Regions from separate parts of the Bacillus cereus group sp. RP43 genome, predicted to be linked through region 1. Evidence: riboswitches for the same ligand, from Rfam matches in the RefSeq annotation. Region 1 holds a riboswitch; each other region holds the start of a gene.

Region 1 (3,216 bases):
AATAAACATTAAAATAATTGCGTCTGCAAATAAAAGTAATGTTTTATACGTAAAGAGTTCTTTTATACTCGTCCCTAAGTCAGCCATATTATTTGTTTGGAATAAAACAGGGAAAGTAACAAAATCGTTATAGAACCCGTAAAACATTGCATTTCCAAATAAAATAAATGACAGTATAAAACTAATTACAATAATAATTCGGTTTCGGTACTTAGATGCAAGTAAAGCGAAACCAAAAAATAAAAGTAACGAAGCTAGTGGATTAATAAAAAGCATAAATTCTTCAAAGAAGTTATCAATTCTAATATCAAATGCTAGCTTGTACACAATATATGTTTTTATCCATAATAAAACGACTGCAACTAGTGCAAATCGCAGTTTTGGAAACAGATTTTGTAGCATAATATACTCCTCTCCTAAAAGCATGACAGTTCTTGTGAGCCGGTTTGATTAGCGCCTCATTTTATATATACGAACAGTCCTTTGTTATTATGTTTATTATACTATGAGTATCATTATACGAAAATAAAAGAGAGTTGTGGGCTTTTTTATAATAATTGAGTAGAAAAAGGGCAGTGGGAGACAATAAAACGGAGTTTCTATGTATGATAATTATCGTGCGCAGAAAGAATCGAGTAATAAAACGGAGGTTATAATGCGAAAATTATTATATTTTATAGTATGCAGTAGTGTTATACTTTTTTCCTCACCGAGTATGTCAGTAGCGCAATATGATGCACCCCTTGTGGAGGATGCACTTTATTCTGTTTTATTTCCAAAAATAAATAAGGCAATTGAAAAACAATATGGAAATTTGAAACCTTATCAATGTCCTAAAATCATCCGTTTAAAAAAAGTGTATAGTGGCACATATTTATTTCAAGCGGTTATTGAAGTGACGAAGTATGAACAGGTTGGTGGGAAAATTGTTCCACCATTCGAAAAAGTAACAATTACTTTTAATAACGAAGAAGGCGAATGGGAAGTGACAAATATAGTAGTAAAGCGCTTACCAAATGATACGAAGTTAAACTGTAAAAAAACAATATAAAAAATTGTTTGACAAATAAAATGGTCCTTTGGTATTGTTAATAGCAACAATTAGATGTTTGAAAATTAAATAGACTTACCTCATCTACTCTCAAAGGTAGAGGCCGCGATAGGAAAGAGTAAGCTATGGGAGATTTAATGGAATCTGTGATCATAGGTTGAAAGGGACTATTGCCGAAATATAAGAATAACCATCTTATTCATATATTGGGACTGCATTGAATAAATGTAGTACTGTCATAATATTTATTTTATGGAGAGCTATTTGGAGATGTTGATGCGGTTTCTTATTTTGAGAAGATAACAACTCGTTTATTTTTTCAATATATATTTTTCCTAATAAGAAACGCGTGTGAACATTGTTCCGCGCGTTTTTTGTCTATCTAAAAGCGTGCTGCAATGAATAGAAGATTGGGGTTATGAGTTTTAGAGGAAATAAGGGAGGAATTCAAATGTATTTACACGGCACAAGCCGAATCAATGGGCAAGGACACTTAGAAATTGGTGGGTGCGATACGACGCAGCTAGCAAAACAATACGGAACACCACTTTATGTATACGATGAAGAGTCTATTCGAGGAAAGTGCCGCGCGTTTCATCGTGCTTTTAAAGAAAGTGGTTTCTCTTATCAAGTAGCATATGCAAGCAAGGCGTTCTTGTGCATGGAGATGTGCCGAGTAGCTCGTGAAGAGAATATGTCTTTAGACGTTGTTTCTGGAGGAGAATTATATACTGCGCTCCAAGCTGGTTTTCCGGCATCGCGTATTCATTTTCACGGAAATAATAAAACAGAAGAAGAAATGATTATGGCTCTTCAGGCGAATATCGGTTGTTTTGTAGTAGATAATTTCTTAGAATTAGAAATCTTACATGATTTAGCAATGCAACATGGGAAATTTGTGAACATATTAATCCGTGTAACGCCTGGAGTAGAGGCACATACACACGAATATATAACAACAGGTCAAGAGGATTCGAAATTTGGGTTTGGTGTTTCAAATGGTCAAGCGATGCAAGCAATTGAGCTTGCCTTGCAAAAATCAAATTATAATGTGCTAGGAATTCACTCGCACATCGGATCACAAATATTTGAAACGGCTGGATTTGTTCGAGCAATTGAAGTACTCCGCCAATTTTTAGAAGAAGTGAGAGAGCGAACACATTATGTGATGAAAGTATTAAATGTGGGCGGAGGTTTCGGTATACGTTATACGGAGTCAGATGCACCATTAACACTTGAAACGTATGTGCACGCTGTAACAAGTACGATAAGAGAACAATTTACATTATGTGAATATCCGCTTCCAGAAATATGGATTGAACCAGGTCGTAGTATCGTAGGTGATGCTGGAACAACACTTTATACAGTCGGAGCGGTGAAAGAGATTCCTGGCATTCGGAAATATGTTTCAGTCGATGGTGGAATGACAGATAATTTAAGACCAGCTCTATACGGAGCCCGTTATGAGGCGATGTTGGCGAATCGAGGGAATGATAAGAATGAGGAGCTCGTTTCGATTGCTGGGAAATGCTGTGAAAGTGGAGATATGCTGATTTGGGATATTAACTTACCGCAAGTTGCTTCTTCTGATTTACTAGCAATTTCTTGTACGGGGGCATATGGGTACTCGATGGCTAATAATTATAATCGTATTCGTAGACCAGCTGTCGTCTTTGCAAAAGGCGGGACGTCACAAATTGTCGTAGAACGTGAAACATATGAAAATATCATTGGGAACGATCGCATACGTATTAAAGAGCTGGTGTGAATGAGAAAGAAGGAGTTGTCTAGTAAAGGCAACTCCTTTTAAAAAAAGAAAAATAATTAAATATATCGGAAAACTAGGATTGAAAAAAATCAGAATTGTGATAAAATACAAATACAAAGCTTATCAAGAGAAGCTGAGGGAACTGGCCCTACGAAGCTCGGCAACCTGCTTATAGAAAGCAAGGTGCTAAATCCAGCAAAATGGAATCCATTTTGAAAGATAAGGTAAAATATATTACCGAACAGTCTTTTCGAAATGGGAAAGATTTTTTTTATGAATAAAAAGGGGGCTGTTTGCGTGAGCGTACGGGAACATTTTGATGAAGTGTCCGAAAAAATTCAAACGATGCTTGCTGATATGAAATATGGTTCAATTACAATTGTTGTGCAAGATGGAA
Region 2 (3,216 bases), 1.5 Mb from region 1:
ACCGATGTAAGAAACGAGTACACCGTTCCAGTCGATAGATGCTCCCGTAAATGCTCCGTAGTTTTGACCTAAAATAACGATAACACAAAGTGTAAATGCAAAGATTGGACCGAACGGGAACCATTTCGCTTGATATGGTAAATCTTTCAAATCTTTCCCTTGTGCAATATAAGCTTTACGGAAACGGTAATGACTAATAGCAATCCCTACCCAAGCAATAAATCCTGACATCCCAGAAGCATTTAATAACCAAATGTATACAACACCGTCACCGAATAAAGAAGCGATGAAAGCGACGCTACCAACTACTGATGTTGCGATTAATGCGTTAACAGGTACACCGCGGCTATCTAATTTGCCTAAGAACTTTGGTGCTTTTCCCTGGCGAGCTAAATCCCAAAGCATACGAGTTGATGCATACATTCCAGAGTTACCAGCAGATAGAACTGCAGTTAAAATAACAGCGTTCATAACAGAAGCAGCGAAGGCAACGCCCGCTTTTTCAAATACAAGTGTAAATGGACTTACTGTAACATCACTCGCTGCAAGGCTTTCAGTCGTATAAGGAATTAATAAACCGATAACGAGAATTGCTAAAATGTAGAATAATAAAATACGCCAAAAGATAGAACGAATTGCTTTTGGAATATTGCGTTCTGGATCAGCAGTTTCACCAGCAGCTACTCCTAATAATTCAGTTCCTTGGAATGAGAAACCAGCAGCCATAAATACACCGATAATTGCCATGATTCCACCGTTAAATGGTGCATCTGCAACAGTGAAGTTTTTAAAGCCGACAGATTCGCCACCCATAATTCCAAAAATCATCATAAAACCGACAATTAAAAAGATAATAATAGTAACTACTTTAATAAGTGCGAACCAATATTCAGATTCACCAAAACCTTTAACAGATAAATAGTTTAAGAGAAAAATAATAGCTAAGCAAAGTCCACTCCAAATAAGAGAAGGGGTATCTGGGAACCAAAATTTCATAATTAATGTTACGGCTGCAAGTTCAGCTGCAATCGTAATCGCCCAGTTATACCAATAGTTCCATCCAAGTGCAAAGCCAAGTGATGGATCAACAAATTTTGTTGCATAAGTGCTAAAAGATCCAGTAACAGGCATGTAAGCTGCGAGTTCAGCTAAGCTTGTCATTAAGAAATAAACCATAATTCCAATTGCGGCGTATGCGACTAGTGCACCGCCAGGACCAGCTGAATGGATCACACCACCGCTGGCAAGAAATAGTCCGGTACCGATTGTACCACCGAGAGAAATCATCGTAAGGTGACGAGATTTTAATCCGCGTTTTAATTCACCTTGTCCTTGTGTAGTTTGCGTTTTAGAGGTAGATTGATTTGTTGCGCTATTCATGTTCAACACTCCTTTTCTTGTAGGTTAGGAAGGAGCGGGGGAGAAAAATACAAAAAACCGCCAAAGGAATTAGGCGGAACGTTTCACAAATAACCACCCCATCATACCCTTCCGTTAAGATAGCACCCCACGTTTACACGGTAATTTTGTAAACGTGACAGTTCTGTTCCTTTCGGAGACAGACCCAGCTCATATTTCCAGAGAAGAAATACAAACTTCGGCAACTTTTCCTTTCAAACGGAGTCAGTGACATTCTCTGTGTCTCGTCCGTTTTACTTTTAAAAGTCGCAACCTCTACCTCATCGGATTGATGAGGATTTATATATTGCTAAGATATTTAATATATGGCAATTGTAATGACTTTCTGAATATATTGCAAGGAATTTTGTTAGGAAAAGTCAAAAAATATCGGTTATTGTATAGGAAACGCTTGCAAAACTCCACCCGAACCTACTATTATGTAGCAATAAGCAAAGAAAAAATTGTTATACAAATGTTTCGCAAAAAATAATGAAAAACCCTTTAAAATTAAAAGAAAATTCAGAAAATATAATTCGACATAACTATTGAAGGGAATCACCTCTTTTATTTTGTTTCAAAGAAAAAACATAAGTATAAATTAAAAGAGTGAATATTCTTTCTTTTTGTAGTAAAATCGAAGTACCGTTTAATTAAAAAGGGGACGTCGTTATGAAATTAGAAACGGAAAGATTACATATTATCCCATGTGCAGAAGAATGGGTTCAAATTGCGAAGAATCAAGGATACAATAGTGGCCCGCATATTGCAGGGCATGTAGAAAGTGTAAAACAAGACGCAGCTTTATTACCTTGGGGTGCGTGGTATGTCATTCGAAAAGAAGATGACATCGTACTAGGGGATATAGGATTTAAAGGGAAACCGAACGAGAAACGTACAGTAGAAATTGGTTACGGTTTTATTAAGAAATATTGGAATAAAGGGTATGCTACAGAATCTGTAGATGAATTAATAAAGTGGGCTTTCCAGACAGAAGAGGTAGATACAATTATTGCGGAGACACTCCTTGAAAATGGTAGTTCGATTCGTGTATTAGAGAAATTACAAATGAAGAGAGTAGATACAACAGATACGATGATTAATTGGAAAATAGAAAAATAAAAAATACCGCTCGATATAGTTCGAGCGGTATTTTTATCATTATGGTAGCATTTGTTTTTGATCTTTCGGATAACCATCTGTCGATACGTTAGAACGATTGGAATGATTACGGACAGCAATAAAAATGGATATAATAACGACAAGACCAACTGCAATGTAAGAAAGTGAAATAATAGTTGGATCTACTTTAAATGTAGTAAGCAGTGTACGAATATTCGTAAAGATTATAAGGCCACCAACTAGTACGCCAAGCAAATGTGCTGGAACGATGCGAACTAACCATGCGGCGATTGGTGCAGCGACAATACCACCGAGCATGAGAGCAAATACCCAAACCCAGCTTACTTGTTCCCAGCCAAGTGAAATGAAAAAGCCAATCGTTGCAGCGAGTGAAACAGGAAATTCACTCGTATCAACAGATCCAATAACTTTTCTAGCTTCATTTCCTCTTGCAAGAAGTACAGGTGTTGTAATCGGTCCCCAACCACCGCCGCCTGTTGAATCGACGAATCCAGCGAATAAGCCGAGTGGCACAAGTTGTTTGGCAGACATGCGCTTTTTGGAAGTAACAATTTGTTTTTGAATAATGAATCGTAATAAAATATAAACGCCTAAAGTGAATAAAAATATTGAAATGTACGGTTTAATCACATCGCCAGGTAAATTACTTAAAAAACATGCCCCAATAAATGCGCC
Region 3 (3,216 bases), 530 kb from region 1:
CGATTGACATGTTTTTCACCTCTTTTTTCTATTATATATGTTTTATTAAGCAAAAAACGAGCAAATTGCGTTATGCAACTTGCTCGTTTTTCTTTTCTTTATTTTTTTTCTGATCACGATTCATTAATGGATAGAAGGCAAAGCCAATTACGAATAAACCAATTCCGAGAAGGAATGTTTTAATATCGGATGCGCCTGTTTTAATAACCCATAGTGCATAGCAAAGTGCGATAACTGCGACTACACCATCCATAATTCTTGCCCGCATTTCATTTTTGTATGTTTCACCAGTTGCGACTAGTTTTAACTGGAAGATTGGTGAAACGAGATATGGAATGAGGTAGGCTAAAGTTGACACTGTAATAACGAATGTATAAGCTTCCGCAATTGTTCCTGATAATGTTGAGAATAAGAACACTTGCGACATAATGTTTGTTAATCGTAGTGAATGAATTGGACTTCCTTTTTTGTTTGTTTTTGCGAAGAAGGAAGGGAAGAAACCTTCTTTTGCTGCTTGATAAGGCACTTCTGAGCTTAATAAAATCCAGCCTAATATTGAACCGAATAGGGAAGTAAGAGCAAGTAATGCCATAAGTTTCCCGCCGCCGTGACCCATTGCAGCGTTTAATGCATCTGCTAATGGACGTTCAGAAGCTTGTAATTTATCAACGTGAAGTACACCCATTGTTAAAATTGTAATTCCTAAATAAATTGCAACGGTTATTAGTAAACCAGCAACAGTCGCCCGTTTTACCGTTTTGGGAGAAGTAGCTCGGTTTGATAAAAGAACGGCTGATTCAATCCCAATAAATGCCCAAAGTGTTGTAAGAGCAGCTAAATTTACTTGTGAAAGGAGACCGTGTGATACACCTTCTTTATCGATCATTGGTGTATACCATTGTCCAAACTTTGAAGCCTCGAACGCAAATAACGTAACAACAATGAATAGAAGGAATCCAGTTACTTTCGTTGTTGTTGCTAAGAAGTTTAGCTTCCCAGCTCCGCTTACACCGTTTGTTAAAATTAAATGTGTGCCCCATAGTAAGACAGAACAAATAGTAAATGTAATTAGTTTTCCAACTTCTATATCGAAAGAGCCGATTGAAAACAATAGACGTGTATCTTTCATAATCGGGAAGAAGAGTGATAAATATCCCGCAAAAGATGTGATAATGGCAACGTTACTTGCCCAGTTTGCAACCCAGTATCCCCACACCATGCTGAAACCAGCCATTTTCTTTCTTTTTGGTGTTGAGAATAAAGCATATGCATGACTTTGTGGTCCTGTCGTTAAATCAGGACGACGAATTGCTAAATTACCGAAAACAAGAGCTAGCATTAAAACACCAAACCCTGTTGTTAACCAAGCTAAAGTGACACCGAGCGGGCTTGCTGTTTGTGCTAACGTACTTGGCACCATGAAAATACCAGCGCCAACCATGTTACCGACAACGAAAGCTGTTAGTACCCAAAAGCCCCATTTTTTTTGTTGCATAGAAAATACCTCCAAAGTTAGTATAACCAAGTCAAGCGAGGAGATATGTATGTCTTCCGCGGTAGGGAAGAGAAGTTCCAAACAAAACAAAAAAAGCACGTAATTTGCCGCTACATGCTTTCTATCTTATAAGAAACCCACGACATACCTCTCGATAGCTCTCCACAAACGAAACGTTTGTGACAGTTCTGCACTTATTAAATGCAGACCCAGCAAGCGTGCATGGTGGACACATCTTACTTCGGCAACCATTCCTTTCTCATTCATTCGTCAATGCCACTACATCTCCTGAAATGATACTCTTAATGATTGCAACCTCTACCTCACCGAGATACGAATGAGGATTTATGTATTAAATTAACATGTTTAAGAGTAACAAATGTATTTTTATACGTCAATGGATATAGTAATAATCAGATTATAGAGAAGAGTTCGTGATTAAAAAGGAGAGGGATTATTGTACAATGTTTAAATTTTCATAATATAATAAATGTTTACGGCGCTAGAAGATTGAGAAGGGGGATGAAGTATATGTCTGCATGTAATCAAAATTCCGTAATAGGTGTACTAGATTCAGGGGTTGGAGGATTAACAGTTGCGAGTGAAATTATGCGTCAATTGCCTAAAGAGAGCATTTACTATATCGGTGATAATGAGCGTTGTCCGTATGGGCCAAGAAGTGTAGAGGAGGTACAATCTTTCATATTTGAAATGGTTGAGTTCCTCAAACAGTTTCCGTTAAAAGCTCTAGTTGTAGCATGTAATACTGGTGCAGCTGCTGCATTGACTGATTTGCAAGGAGCACTTTCCATTCCAGTTATTGGCGTTATACATCCGGGAGCAAGAGCTGCAATTAAAGTGACAAAGAAAGGGAAAATCGGGGTAATTGGAACTGTAGGTACGATAAAATCTAATATGTACGAAAAAGCATTACACGAGCTTGATACACATTTGGAAGTGCATAGTCATGCATGTCCGACTTTAGCTACAGTTGTAGAAAATCAATTAGAAGATACAGCATATGTAACGCAGCAAGTGAAACAGGCTTTACTGCCATTAACGAAAGAAGATATAGATACGTTAATTCTTGGGTGTACGCATTATCCACTTTTAGAGTCCTATATAAAAAAGGAGTTAGGAGAGGCTGTGACGATTATTAGTTCTGCAGAAGAAACAGCGATAGAGTTAAGCACAATTTTACAGCACAAAGGAATTTTGTCTGACAATCTTAATCCGAAGCATCGATTTTTTACAACAGGCTCTGTCTCATCATTTGAACATATTGCTGAGCGGTGGTTAGGGTATCAAATTTCTGTAGAATGTGTGAATTTACCTATGGAAAAACAACTCGTGAAATAAAAAGAAGCTGATCTAAAACTAGATCAGCTTCTACATATAAGATTAAACTAAGTTTAATACAGTTACTTTTTGACGAGTCATAGACTCAAGGCTCTTACGAATACCTTGTGCGCCCATACCTGAACCTTTTACACCGATGAATGGGAAGTGGTCAGGGCCGCGCTCTGTGCGTCCGTTAATTTGAACAGAGCCAGTGTCGATCTTGTTAGCAATTGCAAATGCTTTGTTAATGTCTTTTGTGAAGACACTTGCTTGTAAGCCGAACTCTGATTTGTTAGCAATTTCAATCGCTTGTTCATCAGAAGAAACACGGATGATTGGAAGGATTGGGCCGAATGGCTCTTCCCAAGCAACTTTCATTT
Region 4 (3,216 bases), 340 kb from region 1:
GTAATCGCATATCGCTTCTGCAATTTTGGATGAAGCCTTTTATAAGAATCCCCTAATAATCTTTCATAAATATTAACCATATACTTATCCCTTTCTCGTCCTCTTGCAATTTTTTGCGCTTGGCAAATTAGTGCTATTTATATAACCGACAATCGATAACCCTATTAGAAGAAAATTTAATGTAATCGGATTAAACGGTTGCGTAAAACTAGCGATATTCGTCGATCCTGCCGCTAATGTTAAAACTATCAACAATATAATATGCAATATAAATAGTTTTCGCTTTTGAAGTGGCAATAGCCACATAACACCCCATATTATTTCTAAAAATCCAACTATTTTAAGTATAAAAATACTACTTTCATTCGATCCGATTAGTGCAGAAAGCATCTTTACTTCTTCTGAATGAGTAAACATCAATTTCGGTACAATCCCTTGATATAACCATACGAAGGCAAATAAAAAGCAAACAAGCCAATAAGTCATCGTTCTTCTAATTAGCAACTTAGGATGAAGCCCCTTTTCTAACCATAATTTTAAAGCATCAAAACTCCATGCAGTCGCAGAGCCTAATAAAGGCCGAAAAACATATGAATCTATCACATTCCCTATGCGACCAAACCTTGTATCATAATCATATTGCGTTTCAAAATGAATATGTTCTCCATTCAGTGTATATTTCCAATAACCTCGTCCTATTTGTATAAGTGATAACTTATTGTCTGTCCAAAATTTCAATGAGGAAATGCGTTCCCCAGTTTCTTTTCTTATTTCACCTATCGATTCCCCTTCTCCGGCTATTTCAAGCCCAAATCCGATCTTTGTTTTATATAAAAACTTCTGCGGTTCTCCCTCTTTCTTCTCTAAATAAGAAATTTCAGTAAAACGAGCATCCCACTCTGTATGTAGGTCTGGTTCTTGCGTATATTCCCATAATTTCTCCATTGTTGTTTTCATTTCTGTCGCAACATAAATAGGCCTCTTCATGCTTCCACCTCCTATACTCTATATTTTCAATGTACATGCAATACATTTATTTTGCTACATTTTTCACAAACTTTTTTTCGAAAAAGAAAGAATTTTGAAAATATATATAAAACACTTGATTCCCTGAAAAATTTAAATTATTATAAAACAAATGTTACCAACAACTTCATAAATCATACACTCTCGCCTAAAACGTGAGATAGAGGTTGCAACGCTTATAAGTATTCTAAAGGAGACACAGAGATGTCTATGAATTTAGAGGAAAGGAAGTGTTGCCGAAATTGATAAATTTCTCTGCATTTATCAATTGGGGCTGTTTTCGAATAGAAACAGAACTGTCATATGTACAGACGTGTACGTATGAAGAGCTATCTACAAAAAAGAGATATCATTTTCATGATATTCCTTTTTTGGCGGTTTTTTTATTAGCTCCGTTTTCTGTTTCCCTTTTCCTGTAACAGCACCATCCTCACTTATTTGAGATGGTGTTTTTTGTTTTTCTCTCTGGTAACTACAGGAATATTGGGATTTGTATATGTCCTAACCTATTCTTAAAAATGGACGAAAGAAGGAATTCGTAATGGAAACGATTGTACAAAAATTTGGCGGTACTTCTGTCGGAAGCGTCGAACGCATTCAACATGTAGCAAATTTAATTATTGAAGAATATGAACGAGGACATAGTATTGTCTCTGTCGTTTCAGCAATGGGAAAAAGTACGGATAAACTTGTAGCACTTGCTAACGCTATTACTGAAAATCCAAGTAAACGTGAAATGGATATGCTCCTATCTACAGGAGAACAAGTAACTATTTCATTATTAACAATGGCACTACAAACAAAAGGTTATAACGCAATTTCATTAACAGGATGGCAAGCTGGTATTACGACAGAATCTGTACATAGTAGTGCACGGATTACTGACATTAACACCACTCGTATTCAGTCTCACCTTACTGAAGGCACGATTGTTATAGTAGCTGGTTTCCAAGGAGTAAGTGAAGAAAATGAAATTACCACACTTGGCCGCGGTGGTTCTGATACGACTGCTGTTGCATTAGCTGCGGCACTAAAAGCGAAAAAATGTGATATTTATACGGATGTGACCGGCGTATATACGACTGATCCACGAGTTGTACAAGATGCTTATAAATTAGATGAAATTTCTTATGACGAAATGTTAGAGCTTGCCAACCTCGGTGCTGGCGTATTACACCCACGCGCTGTTGAGTTTGCTAAAAATCATAATGTAGTTTTAGAAGTACGATCAAGCATGGAACAAGAAAACGGAACAATTGTAAGGGGAGAATGTAACATGGAACAACAAGCAATCGTTAAAGGTATTGCATTTGAGGATAATATTACACGCGTCACAATTAAAGGATTAGAACAAGGTGCACTTTCAACAGTTTTCTCTACATTAGCAGCAGCACATATTAATGTAGATATTATTATTCAAAGTATTACAAATGAAGAAACTGTTCACCTCTCCTTCTCGATCCATTCTAATGATTTAAGAGAAGCATTAGAAGTATTGGAACAAAATCAAGAAGCACTTCACTATGAATCTGTAGAACATGAAAATCATTTAGCAAAAGTATCAATTGTAGGATCAGGTATGGTATCTAACCCTGGTGTCGCTGCGAATATGTTCACTACTTTAAAAGAAGGTGGTATTCATATTAAAATGGTAAGTACATCTGAAATTAAAGTATCAGTTGTAATTGACCGTATTCATTTAGTAGATGGTGTTGAAGCACTCCATCAATCATTTATGGCAAAAATTGAGCCTTTAGTGCAGATGAGTTAATTTCCACCAGTAAAACTTAAAACAAATTATATGAATCTATTTCCTTCCTATATAAATAGAAAGCTGTTTGTATTGTATAGATTGACAAGAAAGTTATTTTATCGAATAGCAACTACATTATCAAATTCTTGAAATGATAGCATTCACGAAATAAAGTTCGCGCATATTTCAATAGTAGAGGGTTTACGAAGTGTTGTTCGTTAACAAGATGTTATATACTATACCCGAAAACACCTTGTCACATTTCCCTACACTGTGACAAGGTGTTTTTTGTTTAGAAGAGATTTTAGTATAATTATGAGGATAATTAGATAATAAATTTATACATATAAGGAGATAAAGACTATGACAAAAAACAGATTACTACGAATGGACAATGTCAGCATCGTTGTAGAATCCCTTGATAACGCAATCTCTTT

The links. A riboswitch is a leader RNA that binds a small molecule or an ion and turns the genes downstream of it on or off. The one in region 1 is predicted to bind lysine.
Region 2: linked by a shared signal. The riboswitch ahead of QCI75_RS11860 (amino acid permease) and the one ahead of lysA (diaminopimelate decarboxylase) in region 1 are both predicted to bind lysine.
Region 3: linked by a shared signal. The riboswitch ahead of QCI75_RS22530 (amino acid permease) and the one ahead of lysA (diaminopimelate decarboxylase) in region 1 are both predicted to bind lysine.
Region 4: linked by a shared signal. The riboswitch ahead of QCI75_RS18035 (aspartate kinase) and the one ahead of lysA (diaminopimelate decarboxylase) in region 1 are both predicted to bind lysine.

Annotation. Positions count from the first base shown of each region.
Region 1 covers NZ_JARVHQ010000001.1:3,797,410-3,800,625, reverse strand. The annotation lists gene QCI75_RS19785 (LTA synthase family protein) at 1-402, opposite strand, end outside; gene QCI75_RS19780 (DUF3888 domain-containing protein) at 656-1,051, shown strand; lysine riboswitch at 1,141-1,322, shown strand; gene lysA (diaminopimelate decarboxylase) at 1,503-2,819, shown strand; SAM riboswitch class I at 2,937-3,045, shown strand; gene QCI75_RS19770 (YezD family protein) at 3,117-3,216, shown strand, end outside.
Region 2 covers NZ_JARVHQ010000001.1:2,256,868-2,260,083, forward strand. The annotation lists gene QCI75_RS11860 (amino acid permease) at 1-1,380, opposite strand, end outside; lysine riboswitch at 1,493-1,685, opposite strand; gene QCI75_RS11865 (GNAT family N-acetyltransferase) at 2,071-2,520, shown strand; gene QCI75_RS11870 (sulfite exporter TauE/SafE family protein) at 2,560-3,216, opposite strand, start outside.
Region 3 covers NZ_JARVHQ010000001.1:4,330,094-4,333,309, reverse strand. The annotation lists gene QCI75_RS22535 (ABC transporter permease) at 1-10, opposite strand, end outside; gene QCI75_RS22530 (amino acid permease) at 71-1,495, opposite strand; lysine riboswitch at 1,643-1,824, opposite strand; gene racE (glutamate racemase) at 2,027-2,854, shown strand; gene gapN (NADP-dependent glyceraldehyde-3-phosphate dehydrogenase) at 2,897-3,216, opposite strand, start outside.
Region 4 covers NZ_JARVHQ010000001.1:3,459,002-3,462,217, forward strand. The annotation lists gene QCI75_RS18025 (DUF4166 domain-containing protein) at 1-80, opposite strand, end outside; gene QCI75_RS18030 (DoxX-like family protein) at 85-987, opposite strand; lysine riboswitch at 1,180-1,366, shown strand; gene QCI75_RS18035 (aspartate kinase) at 1,568-2,797, shown strand; gene QCI75_RS18040 (VOC family protein) at 3,143-3,216, shown strand, end outside.